DNA from 3 places in the Acidovorax sp. 1608163 genome. Region 2 is predicted to be linked to each of the others. Evidence: predicted binding sites of a transcription regulator. Region 2 holds the regulator's gene; each other region holds the start of a gene.
The links. The regulator LexA, encoded in region 2, represses DNA repair genes until DNA is damaged. The targets are predictions, from matches to a motif close to ACTGTATNNNNATACAGT.
Positions count from the first base shown of each region.

Region 1: the regulator LexA is predicted to act here: its motif matches at 4,171-4,188, upstream of recA (recombinase RecA).
Region 3: the regulator LexA is predicted to act here: its motif matches at 5,515-5,532, upstream of EAG14_RS05305 (DNA topoisomerase IV subunit B).

Region 1 is NZ_CP033069.1:5,015,270-5,022,701, forward strand. Features, by position in the region: gene EAG14_RS22385 (hypothetical protein) at 99-494, opposite strand; partial or broken gene EAG14_RS22390 (response regulator transcription factor) at 526-777, opposite strand; gene EAG14_RS23825 (response regulator transcription factor) at 776-1,018, opposite strand; gene EAG14_RS22400 (hypothetical protein) at 1,042-1,335, opposite strand; gene EAG14_RS22405 (hypothetical protein) at 1,320-1,646, opposite strand; gene EAG14_RS22410 (hypothetical protein) at 1,691-2,467, opposite strand; gene EAG14_RS22415 (DUF4148 domain-containing protein) at 2,996-3,355, shown strand; partial or broken gene EAG14_RS22420 (MarR family winged helix-turn-helix transcriptional regulator) at 3,528-4,027, opposite strand; gene recA (recombinase RecA) at 4,263-5,333, shown strand; gene recX (recombination regulator RecX) at 5,432-5,890, shown strand; gene argC (N-acetyl-gamma-glutamyl-phosphate reductase) at 5,968-6,900, opposite strand; gene sucC (ADP-forming succinate--CoA ligase subunit beta) at 7,078-7,432, shown strand, end outside.
Region 2 is NZ_CP033069.1:2,092,198-2,099,629, reverse strand. Features, by position in the region: gene kdsB (3-deoxy-manno-octulosonate cytidylyltransferase) at 1-510, shown strand, start outside; gene adk (adenylate kinase) at 674-1,330, shown strand; gene EAG14_RS09440 (asparaginase) at 1,474-2,445, opposite strand; gene lexA (transcriptional repressor LexA) at 2,533-3,207, shown strand; gene EAG14_RS09430 (D-2-hydroxyacid dehydrogenase family protein) at 3,942-4,949, shown strand; gene EAG14_RS09425 (branched-chain amino acid ABC transporter substrate-binding protein) at 5,065-6,195, opposite strand; gene EAG14_RS09420 (hypothetical protein) at 6,327-6,527, opposite strand; gene EAG14_RS09415 (DNA polymerase III subunit chi) at 6,990-7,424, opposite strand; gene EAG14_RS09410 (leucyl aminopeptidase) at 7,429-7,432, opposite strand, start outside.
Region 3 is NZ_CP033069.1:1,162,407-1,169,838, forward strand. Features, by position in the region: gene EAG14_RS05275 (hypothetical protein) at 1-252, shown strand, start outside; gene EAG14_RS05280 (MBL fold metallo-hydrolase) at 406-1,191, opposite strand; gene bamC (outer membrane protein assembly factor BamC) at 1,293-2,393, opposite strand; gene dapA (4-hydroxy-tetrahydrodipicolinate synthase) at 2,432-3,328, opposite strand; gene EAG14_RS05295 (bifunctional 2-polyprenyl-6-hydroxyphenol methylase/3-demethylubiquinol 3-O-methyltransferase UbiG) at 3,359-3,913, opposite strand; gene EAG14_RS22670 (hypothetical protein) at 3,986-4,159, opposite strand; gene EAG14_RS05300 (MFS transporter) at 4,192-5,409, opposite strand; gene EAG14_RS05305 (DNA topoisomerase IV subunit B) at 5,565-7,432, shown strand, end outside.

The DNA of each region.
Region 1 (7,432 bases), 2.1 Mb from region 2:
GGGCTGTGAATCCGGCTGGGTGCGGGTGGTCCGGGGAGTTTTGAGAGTCGCCCTGTCGCTGGCGCCATTGTTTGTCCCGCGCCAGGGCGGCAGGTCCCTCATTTGCAGTTGCAGCCGCTAAATTGGTCTTTGGAGTTCACGTAAACGTGGCAACTCTTGTCATGTTCCCCTTGCTCGTTGTACAGCCGTACGGTCAGATGAACCTTGGGGTCATCTGCCGTGGTGTGTGGCCCGGCAACGATCATGGCACCCGCTTGGCCGCCATTGGCGCTGCGGCTTTTGATTTGCTGGCATTGCCCTGCAATATTGACCGCGTGCCGTCTATTCATTCCCTGCTCCTGGGGCTGCTTCCAGCCGCCGGATGTGTCGATGTAGCCGGCGTGGGCGCGATCTGCGCCCACGCCCAACAACACGCAAGACAAGCAAGCGGCCAGCACCAGAACATGCCGGGTGGAAAAGACGAAATTTTTTACGAGGTTGGTTTGGTGTGTCATTTTGAATCTCCTGGATTTAATGAAAAGGAACTTACCCTGAATGGCCCATGGCCATTGGTGAGCATGTCGCGGTGCTCATGAAACTGCGGTTTGCTTCTGGCTGCAATGCAAGCCATCCGGACTCCCATGCCAGAAAAAGCATGTGTCTGGTGTTTTGAGCACCTGATTTCTTGAGCATGCTTTTACGATGTTGCCCTGCGGTAAAAGGGCTGATACCCAGTTCGCGGGCAATCATCTTGTCACTCATGCCTTGGGCAAGTAAATTGATGACTTGCTTTTCTTTATGCGAAAAAGGATTTTTGGGATATTTTTTTTATATCACTGGCATGATGATAAAAGATACCCACAAGATTGATTGATTTTCCTGTTTTGCATTTTCTCATGATGTTTTCCTTGTGTTTGATCACAGTTTTTAATGAGATCTCGAGTTGACTCGATATATTTCTCACCAGTTCACCCCGTGCCAGAAGTTCCAATATCTCTAGCTCACGGTTGGTGAGTGTGTTGTGAATTTCTATAGACATGATGTGACGAGTTTTTGTTAAGTTTATTTTGGCAGCTTCTCGTATTTTGTCTTGAGTTCTTTGTATTTGTAATCAACCTCTTTTGCTTTTTTGAGTAGGCTTTGAAATCCGTTATTGTCCAGATGTTCTCTTGTGATTTTTGAAATGCTGCCCAAGAGGTAGATGGTGTTGTCGATGGTTTGGTTGATGGTATTTAGCAAATACCCATTCTTGAAAAGCTTCAAGGTATTGATAATTTCTTCAGAAGCGTCTGAATCTTTGGTGGTGATGGAAATGTCACTGAAATTTTCATGTCTTTGCCTCATGGATTTTTCCACTCGACACCATAATTGATCAGCGTGGTGCCGAAAATTTCGACACGGGCTTCGCCATTTTTGATTTCCAGGGCTGGGTTTTTCCAAATGATGGTGCCTGTGGCATTTCTGGGCTTCCAGACCAGGCCCGTGTCATGCTCCACCCAGAGCTGCAGGTTTTTGATATCTCCCTCAGGCAGCGTGAACGACCAATTGGTCCCCGCAGTCATGGAATGTTCGCTGGTAGCTTGTTGCTGAAAATCGTCTTGAATCCAGCTCAGACGGCAGTGGGCAACAAAGGCGCCCTTGTTGGTTACGGTGATGGTGATAGACATAGTGTTTTCCTTGTATAAATAAATTTTTAAATCCAAATTTCTGATTAGCCTTGCCAGTTGGATAGCATGGCATTTCCATCAAAGGTAATCACTTTGAAAGCTATTGGCGCACGTTCGGATTCATCGGTATCGCTGATAACCTCATTGGGGCTGGGAAAAACATACTTGACGATCGATTCGCTGGCCTCGCTGAAGGCGTACGACGCTTTACCGCCAGCCTTCAGCCCTTCAACCAGTGAAGATGTCCCCTTGGCTGAACCGCCAATGCTGAATGTCTGGTTGTCCGACTGCGATCCAATCATGAAGCCGCCAGCACTGCGCACCACACTGGTAATGACTACAAACCCAGGCTTGATACCCCCGCTACCATTCAAATATCCCTTGGTGCCTGCGGCTGTCTTGAGTGTTTTAAAAACATCAATCTTCATCAGGTTCTGGGTGTTTTGAATATTCTTGGACCTCACGGCGGTATATTGAGCAAGCAGGTCGGTACTCCTTGAAAATCCCCAGCTAAACTTCACGCCGCCATTGATTTTTGTTCCTGTCTCTGGATCAATAAAGGTTCCGTCAATCTTGGTAGCCACATCATGCTTCTTGACACCGCTGGTCATGAAAATGAAGTCACCGGTTCGTTTTTCGGCTGTGGAAAATTTTTCTTCGTGCTCGTGGAACACATTTCCCATGACATCAAATTCGGCAGTCTCGGGGTTGATGACTCCGTATGCGCCCAGGTCCACATTACCGACCATAGACCAATTTCCCCACAGGCTGCCATCACCCTGGCGAATAAGCTCAGTGAATTTTTTATTCCAGTAAATCATTTTTGCTCCTCATATTTAATGACCACAGATGTTTGTGGCAACTGCAGTTTATGGAGGGCATCTGGGTGGCTCAATACGATAAAAGGGGGATGCTCTTGAGGTATGACACTCAAAATATATATTGCAAGAAATATTTTGCATATGTTGAATATGGAATATATATTTCTATCAAATATTGTGTTTTGGCATGATTCTTATGAGGGGCATACGGGTTTAATGGCGACGTGCCCTCGTGCAAAGCAGAAATTCGCACGGGGAACTTCCGCTAACGAATAAAGGGGGCGCGGTCTGCCACGTGTTTCGGGGTCGGGATTTGCGATGTGCCCCCATCCAGTCTTTAAACGATAAAAATGATCGTCTGTGCTGGGTGTGGGGCCTGGACCCCATCAATCGGGGTGCTGGTAGTGGTGTCTTCACGCGCAAAACCTGTGCGTTTACGCACATACGCCAACGCGCCAAAAACGGAAACTTCTTCCCATGCAGAACGCAATCACGCACTGCAGGAATCACTCCAAAGGAAGAACTGCCATGACCAACGCCAAGACCCTGATCGCTATCGCCACTGTGGCTGCTGCCACCTTTGCAGGTGCCGCTTCAGCCGCCACCCCCACACTGCTGACCGAGCAATGGGTGGGCGCCGAGCCCGTCGCCCAAGGCCCTGCACTGAGCCGCGCTGAAGTGCAAGCCGACCTGAACCTGTGGAACCGCGCTGGCCTGGGCCAAGCCAATGCAGGCGATCGCACCCCCGACGCCGATCCCGCCTACCAAGCCAGCCTGGCCGAATACCGCCGCCTGCGCAGCGGCCCCGAGTTTGTGGCCGAAGTGCGCCGCCTCGGTGGCGATGTGAGCCGCATTGCGGGCCAAGCGGGTGCCTCCACGGCACATTGATGCACAGGCTTGCAGGGCCGCCATAGGCCGTCAGCGCAGTGCTGTCCGCGAACTCTGTCCTGTCCTGCAAACTTTTTCACTGAACCCCAGGCGCTGCTGTCAATGACAACAGCGCCTGGGGTTCAGTGCTTTGGCAGGTACATCGTTGCGACTCTGTTCTGAGAACAGGCTCTTAGGGCGGGTTGCTGCCGCCCGCATACGCCTCCAGCCCAATCGCCACCACCGTGGCCACGTCATCGCCCACCTCGGCGCGAAACTCCGCTTCGGCCTGCGTCACTGCATCACGAAATCCCTGTAGCCAGGCCAGCCCGGTGGGGGTAAAGCACACCCGGCGTGCCCGGGCGTCGTGCGGGTCGCTCTCGCGGGTCACCAATCCCCACGCTTCGCACTGGTCTACCAGTTGCGCCATCGACTGTTTGGTCATGCCTGCGCGTTGCGCCAGGTCGGTCAGCCGGTCGCCCCCAGCGCCAGGTGCCGCGTCAGGTGGATGTGCGCGGCCCCCACTTGGTCGCGGGCGGCCAGGTTCGACAGGGCCAAGGGCACTTCCACGTTGCGCGCCATGAGCTGCAGAACACGGGCATCAAAGCGGCGCATGGCATGGCCCAGCAGGCGCCCCAGGTGGGTCTGGCGCCAGGCATCGTCGGGTGGGATTGCGGTGGGGGTGGGGTGCATGGGGGCTCCAGATGCCCTGATTGGGTCATTCCGCAGGCTCGGCAAACTGCGCGGAGGCGGTGCCTTAAATGGTAAGGCAAACTGACTAAAAAACTGTTTACTTGGCTCTATGAGGCCTCTACATTACTGGTCAAGCAGCCAGTGCTGTTGTTAAAAACAGTATGTTTTGACCCGCTGGCCCCCACAGATCACCCCAGATCACTTCAGACACTTCGTTTTATTCAGGAGCCATTCCATGGACGTCAAAGGTACCAACCCCGCCCTTCCCGTGAACGCCGAAAAGGCCAAGGCCCTGGCAGCAGCGCTGGCGCAGATCGAAAAGCAGTTTGGCAAAGGCACGATCATGCGCCTGGGTGAAGGCGAAGCGATCGAGGACATCCAGGTGGTTTCCACCGGTTCGCTGGGCCTGGACATTGCCCTGGGCGTGGGCGGTCTGCCCCGTGGCCGCGTGGTGGAAATCTACGGCCCTGAATCCTCGGGCAAGACCACGCTCACGCTGCAAGTGATTGCCGAGATGCAAAAACAGGGCGGCACCTGCGCTTTCGTCGATGCAGAACATGCCCTGGACGTGCAGTACGCCCAAAAGCTGGGCGTGCAACTGTCTGATTTGCTGATCAGCCAGCCCGACACCGGCGAGCAGGCGCTGGAGATTGTGGACAGCCTGGTGCGTTCGGGCGCTGTGGACCTGATCGTGGTGGACTCGGTCGCAGCCCTCACGCCCAAGGCCGAAATCGAAGGCGAAATGGGCGACGCCCTGCCCGGCCTGCAGGCCCGCCTGATGAGCCAGGCCCTGCGCAAGCTCACCGCCACCATCAAGAAGACCAACTGCATGGTCATCTTCATCAACCAGATCCGCATGAAGATCGGCGTGATGTTCGGCTCGCCCGAAACCACCACCGGCGGCAACGCGCTGAAGTTCTACGCCTCGGTGCGCCTGGACATCCGCCGCACCGGCACCATCAAGAAGGGCGACGAAGCCATCGGCAACGAGACCAAGGTCAAGGTGGTCAAGAACAAGGTGTCGCCACCGTTCAAGACGGCCGAGTTCGACATCCTGTTCGGTGAAGGCATCAGCCGCGAAGGCGAAATCATCGACATGGGCGTGACGGCCAAGATCGTGGAAAAGAGCGGTGCCTGGTACGCCTACAACGGCGAAAAAATCGGCCAGGGCCGTGACAACGCGCGTGAGTTTTTGCGCGAGAACCCCGACCTGGCCCGCGAGATTGAGAACAAGGTGCGCGAAGGCCTGGGCATTGCCCTGCTGCCTGGCGCATTGCAAGCTCCAGCGGCTGCTGCAGACGAGTGATCTTTCGTACGGGGTGTCCTGATTTTGAGAGAAATTGGCTGCTAGCGCTTATCCAATAAGCGCTAGCAGCTATCAAAACAGAAGCATTCGAGGCCTGTATGGGATTCACCACGCTATCGCTCAAAGGCCGCGCCTTGCGATTGCTGGGCCAGCGCGAGCACTCGCGGGCCGAGCTGTTGCGCAAGCTCAGCCCCCATGTGCAAGAGGGCGAAGACCTGAACGCGGTGCTCGATGATCTGCAGTCCAAAGACTTCATCAACGAGGCGCGGGTGGTGGAGTCGGTGCTGCATCGGCGTGCTGGCCGTCTGGGCGCAGCGCGCATCCGGCAAGAGCTGCAATCCAAAGGACTGGGCACAGAGGCCGTGCAGGACGCTGTGGCCCAGTTGCAGGGCAGTGAACTGGAGCGCGCCCGCGAGGTGTGGCGCCGCAAGTTTGGCGAGCCCGCGACAGACCCACAAACCCGTGCCAAGCACATGCGCTTTTTGCTGGCGCGGGGGTTTTCAGGCGATGTGGTGCGGCGCGCAGTGCAGGGCGCCGAGGCGTCGGACGAGGAGTGACCGCGCCGTCGAAGGGCCAATGGGCATCCCCACTCTCGCTCTTTGAACGGGGCTGATCGCGGGGCTTGCCTGCCCCGTTACATACCCAGCATCAGCTTCATGTTTTGCACCGCAGCGCCGCTGGCGCCCTTGCCCAGGTTGTCCAGGCGCGCAATGACGACGGCTTGGCGGTGTTCCTCGTTGGCAAACACGCGCAGCTCCAGCTTGTTGGTGTCGGCCAGGGTATCAGCCGCCAGCTTCAAGTCGTCGGTGGGCGGCAGCACGCTGATCCATTGCTCGGGCGTGTTGGTGCGGGCGTAGTGGCTGGCCAGTGCATCGTGCAGGTCGCTGGCTTTGGGGGCGCCGGGCAACAGGTCCAGATGCAAAGGCAACTGCACCAGCATGCCTTGACGGAAGTTGCCCACGGCCGGGATGAAGACTGGGCGGCGTGTGAGCCCGGTGTAGCGCAGGATCTCAGGGATGTGCTTGTGCGTGAGGCCCAGCGCGTAGGCCTCATAGGGTGCTGCCGTGCCTGCTTCGTAGGCCTCGATCATGGTGCGGCCACCGCCCGAGTAACCCGACACCGAGGGCAGGCTCAAGGCAGCATCGGCAGGAATCAAGCCCGCGTCCACCAGCGGGCGCAGCAGCGCAATGGCGCCGGTGGCGTAGCAGCCGGGGTTAGAGACGCGGGTGGCTTGGCGCACGGCCTGGGTTTGCGAGGCGTCCAGCTCTGGAAAGCCATACACCCAACCTGCGGCCGTGCGGTGGGCGGTGCTGGCGTCAATGATCTTGATCTTGCGGCCACCCGCAGCCTCGATAGCGTCCACCATGGCAGCGGTTTCGCGGGCGGCGTCGTCGTGCAGGCAGAGCACCACCAGGTCCACGGTCTCGATCAAAGCGCGCTTGGCGCCTGGGTCTTTGCGCAGTTCGGGGGCAATGCTCACCAGCTCGATTTGCGGCATGGCTTGCAGGCGTTCGCGGATCTGCAGGCCTGTGGTGCCAGCTTCGCCATCAATAAAGACTTTGGACATGGAACAGCTCCGGGGAGGGTAAAGGGGCACCTGGAAGGCCTGCGGCGTACGTAAGTTTGCTACAAGGATGGTGCGTTGCAGCATGATACAGTCGCGGGTTGCCATGTCCCAAGCCCGCGGCCAGACAATCTGTTCATGGCAAACGGGTAATTACCACCCTTCCCTGAGAGAGACCTCATGAAGATTCACGAATACCAAGGCAAGGAAATCTTGCGCAATTTTGGTGTGCCCGTTCCGCGCGGCATCCCTGCATTCACGGTGCAAGAAGCCGTGGAAGCTGCTCAAAAACTCGGCGGCCCCGTGTGGGTGGTCAAGGCCCAGATCCACGCTGGTGGCCGTGGCAAGGGTGGCGGCGTGAAGGTTGCCAAGACCATTGACGACGTCAAGCGCATCTCTGGCGAGATCCTGGGCATGCAGCTCAAGACCCACCAGACCGGTCCCGAAGGCCAGAAGGTCCGCCGCCTGTACATCGAAGACGGCGCCGACATCAAGAACGAACTGTATGTGTCGCTGGTCACCGACCGCGCCACGC
Region 2 (7,432 bases):
CAGGGCGATGAGCCGTTGATAGACCCGGCCCTGATCAACGCCGTGGCGGGCCTGCTGGCCACACAAGCCCAGGCCAGCATGGGCACAGCAGCCCACCCCATCGCATCGAGGGACGACTACCTGAACCCCAACGTGGTCAAGGTCGTGCTCGATGCCCAGGGCTTGGCCCACTATTTCAGCCGCGCGCCCATTCCGTGGTCGCGAGACCATTCGGACATCGCCTGGTGGGATGCCGCCACCCCAAGCCCCGTGGCCCACAGCGCCGCAGGTTTTTCGCCGCTGCGCCATGTCGGCATCTACAGCTACCGTGCGGGCTTTCTGCGGCAGTTTCCCCAATTGCCCGTCGCCCCCACCGAGACCGTGGAGGCCCTGGAGCAACTGCGCGCGCTGTGGCATGGGCACCGCATCGCCGTGCACATTGCGGCCACAGCGCCCGGCCCAGGGGTGGACACACCGGAAGATTTGGCAAAAGTCCGCACATTGCTGGCCCCTGCCGTCCCCCATCGCTGAGCAGGCTGCACACCGGGAAAACACAGTCGCCAAAGCAGCGGCAGCGTAAGGCTGTACCAAGCTGTCACATGCTATCCTTGCCCGCAACGAGAGCACGGCATCCCGGGCGGACTTTCACGCCCCCGCCAGCCCTGCCGCACGATTTCTAACCTTGAGGACCTCCATGAGACTGATTCTGTTGGGCGCGCCTGGCGCCGGAAAGGGCACGCAAGCCACCTTCATCTGCCAGAAGTACGGCATTCCTCAAATCTCCACCGGAGACATGCTGCGCGCCGCCGTCAAGGCCGGCACGCCCCTGGGTCTGCAAGCCGATGCAGTGATGAAGGCCGGCGCACTGGTCAGCGACGAGCTGATCATCAATCTGGTCAAAGAGCGCATCGCCCAGCCCGACTGCGCCAAAGGTTTCCTGTTCGACGGATTCCCCCGCACCATTCCCCAAGCCGATGCCATGAAGGCTGCTGGCGTCAAGCTGGATTACGTGCTCGAAATCGACGTGCCTTTCGAAGCCATCGTGGAGCGCATGAGCGGCCGCCGCTCGCACCCTGCCAGTGGCCGCACCTACCACGTCAAGTTCAACCCACCCAAGGTGGAAGGCAAGGACGATGTGACGGGTGAAGATCTGATCCAGCGCGACGACGACAAGGAAGAAACCGTCAAGAAGCGCCTGCAGGTCTACAGCGACCAGACACGCCCCTTGGTGGATTACTACAGCAACTGGGCACAACAAGAGCCCACGCAGGCCCCCAAGTACCGCGCCATCAGCGGCACGGGCACAGTGGATGAGATCACCGCCCGCGCATTTGAAGCGCTGAGCCACTGACCTTTGAGGGGCGCCTGCCCCGATCCATTCCGGCGGCAAACCGCCCAGAAAAAACCCCTTGCCGTAGCACTGCAGCAAGGGGTTTTTTCTATGCCCGGCAGCCCCGTCCACAGGTCAGCCCGAAAGGGGGCAGCAGTGCCAGATCACACAGCCTGCGCCACATTGCGTGACATCAGGTCCAACATCAGCTGAATCCGCGCCTTGATGGGAGACAGCCCCGCTGCTCCGGCAAAGTCGCCTGCGGGCCCCACCAACGTGTGCCCTTGCCCGCACCGGGTAGCGGTCACCACGCAAACGCCCTGCTGCTGCGCGCGCAGCAAAGCCTCCTTCAGCGCATGGTGGATGGAGCCATTGCCCGTAGCGGCGATCACCAGGCCCTGCACACGCGCCTGCACCAAGGCATCCACTACGCGACCGTTGGCGCCCGCCCCACTGCACACCACCTCCACCCAGGGCCAGTCTGCAGCGGCAGGCATCCTGTGCAGCAATGCAGCATGGGCGCCCCGACACCCTGCACCGGGCTCCCGCGCCCAACGCACTTGCCCCTCCTCCACCCACCCGCACGGCCCCGCCTCGCCGGACGTGAAAGCGTCCACACGGTAAGGAAATGCCTTGTGAACCTGCTTTGCGGAATGCACGACGCCCGCAGCCACAGCTAACACACCGCCAACGCCGGGATGGATCACAACGGCGACAGCATCCAGCAAGTTCTGTGGCCCGTCAGGCGTCAAGGAACTGGCCGGCCGCATCGCACTGACCAGAACAACGGGCTTGGAAGCGTCCAACACCGCACTCAAAAACCACGCCGTCTCTTCCAGCGTGTCGGTGCCGTGGGTGATCACCACCCCTTTCACCTGGGGGTCTGATAACACCTGCTGGCAGCGCAGCGCCAACGCACGCCACACCTCCCAGTCCATGTCTTTGCTGTCGATCTGGGCAATTTGCTCAGATTCCAAAACATGCCCTTGCAGCGCCTTGCCCAGCCCCGGCACGCCTTGCAGCAAGTCCGCGACACCCACCTCCGCCGCTTTGTAACCCACGTTGTCCTCCGCACTCGCGGCCTTTCCGGCAATCGTGCCGCCCGTCCCCAAAACGACGATTTTTTGCGTACTCACTTGCGCACTCCAAAAAACTGGTGAAAAATACAGGTACTGGATTAAAAAACAGTAACCCTAAACCCTCAGCAAGCCGCAGACACAGTCATGTTCGACAACCCCAAACTCACGGCCCGGCAACAACAGATTCTGGACTTGATCCAGACCGCCATCGCACGCACAGGGGCCCCCCCTACCCGTGCAGAGATCGCCACAGAGCTGGGTTTCAAGTCGGCCAATGCGGCAGAAGAACACCTGCAGGCCCTTGCGCGCAAAGGCGTCATCGAGTTGGTCAGCGGCACGTCGCGTGGCATTCGGCTGCGCAGCGACACGGTTCGTGCCATCAATGCCGCCAGAGGGCAGCACTTTGCGGCACCGCTGCAGCAAGTGTCTCAGCTCTTCCTGCCGCTGATTGGGCGCGTGGCTGCTGGCTCCCCCATTCTCGCGCAGGAACATGTGGACCAAACCTACTGCGTGGAAAACAGCCTCTTTCAGCACAAGCCAGATTACCTCCTCAAGGTGCGAGGCATGTCCATGCGCGACGCAGGCATCATGGACGGGGACCTGCTGGCAGTGCAGGCCACCAAAGAGGCTCGCAATGGCCAAATTGTGGTGGCCCGCCTGGGCGACGAAGTCACCGTCAAACGGCTCAAACGCACCGCCAAGGGGGTTGAGCTTTTGCCCGAGAACCCCGACTACCCTGTCATTACCGTGCAGCCTGGGGAGGCCTTTGAAATCGAGGGATTGGCCGTGGGCCTCATCAGAAACACGATGCTGATGTAAACCCAACACCAGATGCGCAACCCCTCAGGTGGCGGGCGTTTGACGAGGTAGCCACACCTTGTCAGCCCTGGGGGACGCTGTGTTTTTGAAATCCTGCCTATGTTCATCCACCGATCTTCGGAGTATTCACATGGGAATTGGATCTTTGACTCTCTCCTCGTTCGCCTCGCCCCTGCAAGTGCTTTCACGCTGGCTCGCACCCAGGGTACTTGGTCAAGCCCAACTTGGCGGTGAGGTCGTTGCAGGCAACGCGGCCCTGGGCAGCAAGCAAGCCAACCCATGCAAGTTTGCCCAAGGCTTGGTGCTTGAAACGCCTGCACCACAGGCTCAGCGCCCAGACCACCCCAAGGCCCATGCTCCAGCCCGAAGTGCATGCTTGGCAGCCGAGACAAAGCTGGCGCATCGCCCACTGCCCCACAGCACCCATTCAATGCGTCGCCCCCCTGCGCGGCAGGTGCTGCGGGTTGTGCACTCGTCCTGCAACAACGGCTTCGACAAGTTGTTTATTTCGGGCCGAATGGCCGATGTGTGTGCAGAGCTGGACAGGCTTGCAGCGCGAGAGACCTTGGCCTGACAGCTGTGAGCCTTTTTCCGATCTCGCAGGGGACCGTAAACAAACCCTTGATTAATCGAAGACATCAAACTGCCGCACCACACATCGCGTTGCATTTATCTGCGCCATCGTTTGTTCACCGCGCTACCTGAGGGCCGCGCGGGCAAGGCACAATATCGGGATGAATATTGTGATTTTGGACGATTACCAAGACGCAGTGCGCAAGCTCCATTGCGCCACCCGACTAGACGCCTACACCGCCAAGGTCTACACCAACACTATCAAGGGGTTAGGCCAGTTGTCGGTGCGTCTGCGTGATGCAGACATCATCGTGCTGGTGCGCGAGCGAACGCAAATCACCCGCCAGTTGGTTGAAAAGCTGCCTCGACTCAAACTGATTGCGCAAACTGGCAAAGTGGGCAGCCATATCGATGTGGCTGCCTGTACGGAGCGCGGAATTGCAGTGGCAGAAGGCGTGGGCTCTCCAGTAGCCCCCGCCGAGTTGACTTGGGCACTGGTGATGGCAGCCTCTCGCCGCCTTCCTCAATACATCGCCAACCTCAAGCATGGCGCTTGGCAGCAGTCAGGACTCAAAAACGCGTCCATGCCCCCCAACTTTGGCATTGGAACGGTGCTGAGGGGCAAAACGCTGGGCATTTGGGGCTATGGACGCATAGGGCAATTGGTGGCGGGGTATGGCCGCGCATTTGGCATGAATGTGCGCATCTGGGGCAGAGAGGCCTCAAGAGCCCAGGCGCTAACCGATGGCTACCAGATCGCAACCACCCGCGAGGAGTTCTTCTCTCAGTGCGATGTCATCTCCCTGCACTTGCGGCTGAATGAAGAGACACGCAGTATTGTTTCTTTGGAAGATTTGTCCTGCATGAAGCCGACGGCACTGCTGGTCAACACGTCCCGAGCCGAGTTGATTGAACCTGACGCACTGATTGCTGCGCTCAATCGCGGACGGCCCGGCATGGCCGCAGTGGATGTTTTCGAAAGCGAGCCCATCCTGCAAGGGCATGCGCTCTTGCGGCTGGAAAACTGCATCTGCACGCCCCACATTGGGTACGTGGAACAGGACAGCTATGAGTTGTACTTCGGTGCAGCCTTTGACAATGTAGTGAACTTCATCAAAGGCACGCCCACCAACATTGTGAACCCTGGGTCACTGCAAGTGCGCCGCTAAGGGCGGGAACCCGCCCCCCGGCCCAGGACTTTTCGCGCCATTCTGGCTAAAAAACAAAGGCCCCCTGCTTGTTTCAAGCAGGGGGCCTTTGCGCATCAGAAGCTACTGAACGGATTTAGTTCAGAGGCGTCTTCTTGCCATCCTTGTACACGTACAAGGTGATGGCAGGGTTCTTCATTTCGCCATTGGGTTCAAACTGGATCGTGGATGTCACGCCCTTGAAGTTGGACTTCAGCAATTCTGGGGTGTAGACCTTAGGATCGACCGAGTTGGCACGCTTCATTGCATCCACCAGCAAGAACGTCGCGTCGTAGGTGTAAGGGCTGTAAACCTGGAATTGGTTAGGGTACTTGGCATCGTACTTGGCCTTCCAGGCCTTGCCGCCAGGCATCTTGTCCAGCGATGCGCCGCCTTCAGCGCAGATCACGTTGGCCAAAGTCTTAGCGCCTGCTGCGAGCTTGGCAATTTCAGAAGTGCACACGCCGTCGCCGCCGAAGTACTTCACATTGCCCATGCCCAACTGCTCCATCTGGCGCAGCATGGGGCCGGCTTGTGGGTCCATACCGCCGAAGAAGATGGCATCAGGGTTCTTGGACTTGATGGCGGTCAGGATGGCCATGAAGTCGGTCGCCTTGTCAGTCGTGAACTGTTCGTCCACCACCTTCATGCCCTTGGCTGCGGCTGTCTTCTTGAACACATCAGCCACGCCTTGGCCGTAAGCCGTACGGTCATCCACGATCGCAACGGTCTTCAGCTTCAGGGTGTCGATGGCGTAGAAAGCCAAACCGGAACCCAACGCATTGTCATTGGCGATGATACGGAAGGTGGTCTTGTAGCCTGGCTTTGTCAGGTTGGGGTTGGTCGCAGCGCCCGTGACGTGGGGGATACCGCAGTCGTTGTAAACCTTCGATGCGGGAATCGTCGTACCGGAGTTCAAATGGCCCACAACGCCAGCAACCTTGGCATCGCACAGTTTTTGTGCAGCGGCTGTCCCTTGCTTTGGATCAGCAGCGTCATCTTCCGCCTGAAGCTCAAACTTGATCTTCTTACCGCCGATGGTGACACCTTGGGCGTTCAACTCTTCAATGGCCATGCGAGCGCCATTTTCGTTGTCCTTGCCGTAGTGAGCCTGCGCGCCAGAAACAGGAGCCACGTGACCGATCTTGACCACCTGCTCTTGTGCAGAGGCCACGCCGGCAACAGCTGCGATAGCAGCAACCACGGTCAGTTTCAACTTCAATTGCATATCAATCTCCAGTAAAGATAAACGCTGAGAATTTTTCTTGTGTCTCAACGCAGTGGAACATATCGCAATTTACAGGCCAGCCCATTAGGGAACACGATTAAATGCAGGGGAAACCACAGGGGAATACCCTGTCATCCTTGAGGTACGTCAGGGTGTGCGCTCGCCAGTTCGTCTGCCACGGCTTCATAGACCGCGTGGCGCACCACGGACTCAATCTCTTCGCGCAAGCGTGGCAGCACCGATCTGGTTTGCTCCTGCACCACCGTGGCGATGGCCTCACGCAACCGCTGGTCCAGCACCACATCCACACGCTGCATCACCCGATGAACCATGTACTCCTCGGTTCCTTCAGGCAACGATCTGGCGGGCGGACGAACATCAGCGCGGGCTTCTTTGGCAACGGCCATTGGGGCTGGGGAAGCCACCGCTGGACTGGAGGAGCCTAAGGCACCCGCGCCCACTCCTGCAGCAGATACCGGGGCCAGGGCCGTCGCAGCAGAACGCGCAGCGGCGCCTACAGCGCCCCCTTTTCCGTCCCCCGAAATACCCCGAGCAGGCAGGCTTGGCGGCACAGGGAGCGCCTGAGCAGAAACAGCACCTGTCGCGCCCCCTCTCACCAACGAAGTGCCCGAAACCTTCTCCGTAACCACCGGAGTGGAGGGAGCCACCGAAGCAGGCGGAGGTTTCGGCACCGATGTAGGGGCTGCGACACTTTGCCCTGATGGGGTTTGCACCACTTCGGTGAGTGTCGGGACAAAACGCGGGGGGACTCTGGGAGGTGCTGTAGACATTCTTCACCCCCCCTTCAACACCAAATCGTGCCGAACAATCGCGTAGCCACGCGCCGCGTAGTGCTTCCATCGCAGCCGCGCTTGGCCCCGGTCTTGTTCGTCCGTGGAACTCACCACCTCAATGAGCCGAGAAAACCGCTCAAACGCAGCAGGCACTTGAGCCCCCAAATTGAGCAACACGTCCTGGTGCGGTGTTGCGCCCAACTCAGCAGACAACACGACTGGAGATACCGCCAACTGGTCCTCATCGGCATCGTCGAAGCAGTGCGCAACAAAGTCCTGCGGCGACACCGACCAAAGCATGCGATCCAGGTCCACCAAAACAGGTTTGGGTGCCAAGATCACCAGTTGGGCCCCCGCCCGCTGGGCCTTGCGCGCAAAGCGGCACGCATAGGCCAGTTTGTCTGGCGCATTGAAGTGAAAGGCGATCTCTGTCATTGGCTCAG
Region 3 (7,432 bases), 930 kb from region 2:
GTCGTTCTGGCCGCCCTGATCGCTGCTGCTGCCCTGGCCGCTTGCGGTAAAAAAGAAGAACCAGCTGCAGCACCAGCTCCCGTGGCAGCACCCGCTCCAGCTCCAGCACCCGCCGCTTCTGAAGCTGCTCCTGCTGCCTCCGAAGCCGCTCCTGCTGCTTCCGCTGAAGCCGCTCCTGCTGCTGACGCTGCCAAGGCTGCTGCTGACACTGCTGCCGCTGCTGCCACCGGCGCTGCTTCGCAAGCCAAGTAATTCGTGGAGGGGTCGTAGCCTCCCGCAAGGGACGGCTTGAACCACACACCAAAGCCCTGCTTTTGCAAAAAAGCGGGGCTTTTGCATTGGGGCGTCCATTTTTCGGAAGCGCTGGCTGTTCCGGCCCCATGTGCACTCGGTGGCCCCTTGTGGCTATGCGGCCCCGACGGTGATCCAGGGCGTTCCATTGGCCGGGCTGGCCACGGTGATGCGCTCGGTGGGCCAGCCCAATGCAGCCCCCAGCGCCTGCTGGGCCAGCGCCGGGGTGTTGTTCTGTGCGCTGAGGTGGGCCGCAATCACACAGGCCAAACCGGGGTGTTGCAAGGCACGGAGCAGTTCGGCCGCTGCAGTGTTGGCCAGGTGGCCGTATTTGCCACTGATGCGGCGCTTGAGGAAGGCCGGGTAGCGCGACGCCTCCAGCATCTGCGGATCGTGGTTGGCCTCCAGCATCAGGGTGTGGCAGCCCGCCAATTGCTCTTTGACATGCGCGCTGGCGTGCCCCAGGTCCGTCAGCACCCCCAGGCGTGTGGCGCCATCGGTGCAGTGCAATTGCAGGGGCTCCCTGGCGTCGTGCGGCACCGTGAAGGGGGTGGCTTGCCAACTGCCCAGATCAATGGGCTCCAGATCGTGTGCGGTGCGCAGCAGGCCGTCCAGGTCAGGGGAGCCCAGGGCGGCATGGGTGCCATGGCTCATCCAGACGGGAATGCGGTGTTTCAGTGCCAACGAGCGGGCGCAACCAATGTGGTCGGAATGCTCGTGGGTGATGAAGATGGCGTCAATCTGGGCCAGTGCCAGCCCGGCCTCTGCCAAGCGGGCCTCCAGCTGGCGTATGCCCAGGCCGCAATCGACCAGCAGACGCCGTGTGTGCAGGCCATCGCTGCCTTCAATCAGGGTGGCATTGCCCGAGCTGCCGCTGCCAAGGTTTTTGAGGCGCAGCATGTCCAGCGTCCCGTGTTGTCCATTAAAAAAGCCCCGCAGCTCCTGTGTGGGGCTGCGGGGCGGGATGGGGGCACGGTGCTCTGTGCCCCGCATTGGGCTGGTTACTTCAGTTCGTCTGCAATCACGCGCACGATGCGCTCGGCATTGGCCGACGTTTCCGGGGCGCCAGCTTCATTGAGCACGGACACGGTGGAGGCGTTGCCCTCGCTGCGCACGGCGATGCGGTACTTCAGTGGAGGAATGGCTGCCGACGATCCGCCAAACAGCTTGCCGAAGAAGCCAGGCTCCTTCTTGTCTGCGTTGGGGGCGACGTAGCGCACAAAGTACAGGCCGTCCTTGCGGTTGCGGTCTTCCACGGTGAAACCGGTGCGGTCCAGTGCCAAGCCTACGCGGCGCCAGGCGCGGTCAAAGTTCTCAGCCAACTGCACAGCGGGTGCGTTGTTCACCGTGGCGATACGGGCTGCGGGTGCCACTTGCACTGGGGTGGCGGTGGCTGCAATCGCTTTGGATTGCTCTTGGCTCACACCCAGCTTGACCATGAGGCGGCGCAAGAATTCGGTTTCCAGCTCGGGGTCGGCGGCGCGGGGCTGCCAGATGGTCTGGTCTTTTTGCGTGTTGGTGTACACCTCGATCATGCCGCGGTGGCTGATGTAGATGTCGGTGCCGCCATTGGCATTGCGCTCCAGGCGAGTGCGGAACTTGTCGCGCTCGCCAGTCGAATACAGCGATTCAAACACCTTGCCCAGGGTCGAACGCACGATGTCCTGGGGCAGCTTGGCGCGGTTTTCGGCCCAGTCGGTTTCCAGAATGCCGAGGTTGGACTGGTCTTGGGTGAAGATGAATCCGCTCTCCAGCCAGAACTCACGCACAGGCTCCCACAGCTTGTCGGCGGGGCGGTTTATCACCAGCCAGCGTTGGTTGCCGTCTCGCTCAATGCGCACGTCACCAATGGTTGTCGCGGCTGCCTGGCTGGCTGCGGAGGGCTGTGCAGCCTGTTGGCTGGCCTGCAGTGCGGCGGCAGACACGGCGCCGCCGGGCACGGCGTAGCGCGAGTCTTTGGAGAGCTGGGTCAGATCCGGGGGCACTTCCAGGGTCGAGCCCTTGGTTGCGCTTTTGTAGTCGATCTTGTCGCCCTCAAGGGTCGAGCAGGCTGACAGGGCAGCAACAAGGGCCAGCAGGCCCAGACGGGTATTTGCTTTCACTCGGAAATCCTTGGAATGTCGGTGAGGGGTGGGCAGGCTCAAAGCAGGCCGCTGCTGCGCAGGGCGCCTTCGACCACGGCTTCGTTGCCCTGGGTCAATGGAGTCATGGGCAGGCGCATGGTTCCGCCGCACAAGCCCATGCGGGCCATGGCCCACTTGACGGGGATGGGGTTGGCTTCGACGAACAGGTGCTTGTGCACGGGCATCAGCTTGAACTGGATTTCCATGGCGCGGCGCGCGTCGCCCGCAATGGCGGCCACGCACAGCTCGTGCATCAGCTTGGGCGCCACGTTGGCTGTGACGCTCACGTTGCCGTGGCCGCCGCACAGCATCAGTGCCACAGCGGTCGGGTCATCACCTGAGTAGATGCCAAAGCCCTTGGGGGCTTCGCGGATGAGCCACTGCGCGCGCTCGATGTTGCCCGTGGCTTCCTTGATGCCGATGATGCCGGGCACCTGGGCCAGGCGCAGCACGGTGTCGTGCTGCATATCGGCCACCGAGCGGCCGGGCACGTTGTAGAGGACGGTGGGCAGATCGCCCACGGCCTCGGCAATCGCCTTGAAGTGCAGGTACTGGCCTTCTTGGGTGGGCTTGTTGTAGTAAGGCACGACCTGCAGCTGCGTGTCGGCACCGACCTTCTTGGCAAACTTGGCCAGCTCGATCGCTTCGGCGGTGGAGTTGGCACCGCAGCCCGCCATGATGGGCACGCGCTTGGCGGCTTGCTCCACGGCCACGCGGATGATCTCGCAGTGTTCTTCGACATTCACCGTGGGCGATTCGCCCGTGGTGCCCACCACGCCGATGCAGTCTGTGCCCTCGGCGATGTGCCAGTCGATCAGTTTGCGCAGGGTGGGGTAGTCCACGCTACCGTCCTCGTGCATGGGGGTGACGAGGGCGACGATGCTGCCGGTAAGAGGCACGGAGGAAGAGGTCATGTCCGCAGATGAAAACGGTAAAAGGGCATTCTAACTAGACGCGGGCTGCGGCCCATGGCGCGCGGGGGCCTCTGGGTGAGGTGTTTCCCGTACCGCCGCGATTCGCTGCACGAACCGGGCCGGGTTTTCGAGGTAGCCGTCCTCGTAGGCCACCGTGCGCAGCGCCCCAAAAGCCTGCAGCAACTCGCCCGGGCGCAGCAGAAAGTCGGCCCGGCTGGGGCGCCCCACGGTTTCGTGCCCTTGCGCAAAGGTTTCGTAAATCAGTACACCACCGGGCGCCAGGCTGGCGAGCAAGGTGGGCAGCAGCGGGCGCCACAGGTAATTGGTCACCACCACGGCGCCAAACTGCTGGCCTTGCAGGGGCCAGGGGCCGTTTTCGAGGTCGGCGCAAATCAACTCACCCAACCCGGCGCAGGCGGCGATGGCCTCGGGCGAACGGTCTACGCCCGTGACGGGATGGCCCTGGGCTTGCAGCCAGCGCATGTGGCGGCCCGCGCCACAGGCCACGTCCAGAACATGGGCGTGCGGTGGGACCAGGTGCGTCCATTGCTGAACCCAGGCAGAGGGGGCTTCCGTGCCGTGCATGTGTTGTTTGCTATTAAATTGGTAGCTGCTTGCGCTTATATAGCAAGCGCTAGAGGCCGAAAATACCACAAATCAAAAGCACGACCAGACTTTGTCTGCCACCATGACCATGAAGTCTGGCACGGTGTACATCGCAAACACCCCAAGGCAAACGGCCACGGCCGCTAGCCAGCCCAGCGCCCGCAGCCAGCTGCGCCGCGCGCGGGGGGCGTGCAGTGATGGGGTGGTGGGCTGGGAGGGGTTCACGGCAGGCCTCTTTCAATACGGTCTTTAAGGTGTCAGGCCGCGTGGGGTTGCGCCCGCTGGATGGGGGCTTCCTTGATCGGCAGGTTCACCAGCCCCGCCAGCACGCCCAGCGCAATGGCGATGTACCAGACGATGTCGTAGCTGCCCGTGGCGTCATACAGATAGCCACCCAGCCACACGCCCAGGAAGCTGCCGATCTGGTGGCTGAAGAACACAAAGCCGCCCAGCATGGACAGATGCTGCACCCCAAAAATCTGGGCAATGGTGGCATTGGTGGGCGGCACCGTGGACAGCCACAGCGCACCCATCACGGCCGAAAACACATACACCGACAGCGGTGACAGCGGCACCAGCAAGAAGATGGTGATGACCACGGCGCGGGCCAGGTAGATGAACGACAGGATGAACCGCTTGGGCATGCGCTGCCCCAGCGTGCCTGCGATGTAGGTGCCAAACACGTTGAACAGCCCGATCAGTGCCAGTGCATAGCTGGCCACCTGGGGCGACAGGCCGTGGTCCTTGAGGTAGCTGGGCATGTGCACCCCGATGAACACCACCTGGAAGCCGCACACAAAGTAGCCCGCCATCAGCAGATTGAAGCTGGGGTAACTGAAGGCTTCCTTGAGCGCGTGGCCAATGGTTTGCTCACGCTTGGGCGCCGCTGCGCCCTGAAACCCGGGCTCGCGCAGGCCAAAGGCCAGCGGCACGATCATCAGCACCGCCATCGACAGCACCAGCAGCGCCTGCTGCCAGCCCAGCCCGGTGATCAGCCAGCCCTCCACAGGCACCATCAAAAACTGCCCGAACGAGCCAGCCGCCGCCGCCACGCCCATGGCCCAGGAGCGTTTTTCGGGCGCAATCTGGCGGCCCAGCACGCCGTAGATCACCGCATAGGTGGTGCCCGCCTGCGCCGCGCCAATCAGCAGCCCGGTGGTCAGCGCAAACAGCAGCGGGGTGGGCGACAGCGCCATGCCCGCCAGTCCCAGCCCATAGAGCACAGCGCCCCCCATCAACACCCGGAAGGCACCAAACCGGTCGGCCGCCATGCCCGCAAAAATGCCCATCACCCCCCACGACAGGTTTTGCAGCGCAATCGCAAAGGCAAATGACTGCCTGGTCCAGCCCATCTCTTGGGTGATGGGTTGCAACCACAGGCCAAAGCCATGGCGAATGCCCATCGACAAAGTGACGATGGCCGCGCCGCAGGCCAGCACCTGGAGCATGGATAGTTTGGGAGGATTCATATGCATGCGGGGGAATGTAGCCAGATTGAGGGAAATGCGCTGGTACAGAGGCGACCAATACAGTTGGCAGCAGGGGCGGGGCTGCGGGAGGAGGGCCGCTGAGGCGTTTGGGCTGTTGTTTTATCCAGCCTTTGTTGCGCTGCCGCACTACAATCCGCGCCATGGCTGCCAAACCCACTACTGTCTCCGCTAGCGAATATTCCGAAGGCTCGATCCGCGTGCTCAAGGGCCTGGAGCCCGTCAAGCAACGCCCGGGCATGTACACCCGCACCGACAACCCGCTGCACATCATCCAGGAAGTGCTGGACAACGCCGCCGACGAGGCTTTGGCGGGTTACGGCAAAAAGATCAAAGTCACGCTGCACGCCGACGGCTCGGTCAGCATCGAAGACGACGGCCGGGGCATTCCGTTTGGCATGCATCCCGAAGAGAAGGCTCCGGTGATTGAGTTGGTCTTCACCCGCCTGCATGCGGGCGGCAAGTTCGACAAGGGCAAGGGTGGGGCCTACAGCTTCTCGGGCGGCCTGCACGGCGTGGGCGTGAGCGTGACCAACGCGCTGGCCACGCGGCTCGAAGCCACCAGCCACCGCGAGGGCCAGTCGGCCCGCCTGGTGTTCTCGGGCGGCGATGTGGTTGAGCCGCTGGTGGCCCGCCCGCTGGAGGCGGGCGAGCGCAAGCAGGGCACCTCGGTGCGGGTGTGGCCTGATGCCAAATATTTCGAGTCGAGTGCGCTGCCCATGGGCGAGCTGACCCACCTGCTGCGCAGCAAGGCGGTGCTCATGCCGGGGGTGTCCGTATCGCTGGTCAATGAGAAGACGCGCGACACCCAGACCTGGCAGTACAAAGGCGGCCTGCGCGACTACCTGATGCAGACGCTCAACGGCGACCCGGTGATCCCGTTGTTTGAAGGCGAAGGCTTTGCCGACAGCGGCAATGAGAGCTTTGCAGAAGGCGAAGGTGCCTCGTGGTGCGTGGCCTTCACCGAAGACGGCCAGCCCGTGCGCGAGAGCTACGTCAACCTGATCCCCACCAGCGCGGGCGGCACCCACGAAAGCGGCCTGCGCGACGGCCTGTTCAACGCGGTCAAGAGCTTCATCGAACTGCACAGCCTGTTGCCCAAGGGCGTGAAGCTGCTGCCCGAGGACGTGTTTGCGCGCGCTAGCTATGTGCTGTCGGCCAAGGTGCTCGACCCGCAGTTCCAGGGCCAGATCAAGGAGCGCCTGAACTCGCGCGACGCAGTGCGTCTGGTCAGCGGCTTTGTGCGCCCGGCGCTCGAACTCTGGCTGAACCAGCATGTCGAGTACGGCAAGAAGCTCGCCGAGCTGGCCATCAAGGCCGCACAAACCCGCCAGAAGGCCGGCCAGAAGGTCGAAAAGCGCAAGGGCTCTGGCGTGGCGGTGTTGCCCGGCAAGCTCACCGATTGCGAAAGCAAGGACATCGCCCACAACGAAGTCTTCCTGGTCGAAGGGGACTCCGCCGGTGGCAGTGCCAAGATGGGCCGTGACAAGGAAAGCCAGGCCATCCTGCCGCTGCGCGGCAAGGTGCTCAACACCTGGGAAGTGGAGCGCGACCGCCTGTTTGCCAACAACGAAATCCACGACATCTCGGTGGCCATTGGCGTGGACCCGCACGGTCCCAACGACATGCCCGACCTGAGCGGCCTGCGCTACGGCAAGGTCTGCATCCTGAGTGATGCCGATGTGGACGGCTCGCACATCCAGGTGCTGCTGCTCACGCTGTTCTTCCGCCACTTTCCCAAGCTCATCGAAACCGGCCACATCTACGTGGCGCGCCCGCCGTTGTTCCGCGTGGATGTGCCCGCACGCGGCAAGAAGCCCGCCGCCAAGATGTATGCGCTGGACGATGGCGAACTGACTGCCATCCTCGACAAGTGCGCCAAGGATGGTGTGCCAAAAGAGAAGTGCCAGATCAGCCGCTTCAAGGGCCTGGGCGAGATGAACGCTGAGCAGCTGTGGGAAACCACGCTCAACCCCGACACCCGCCGCCTGCTGCCCGTGCAGCTGGGCGA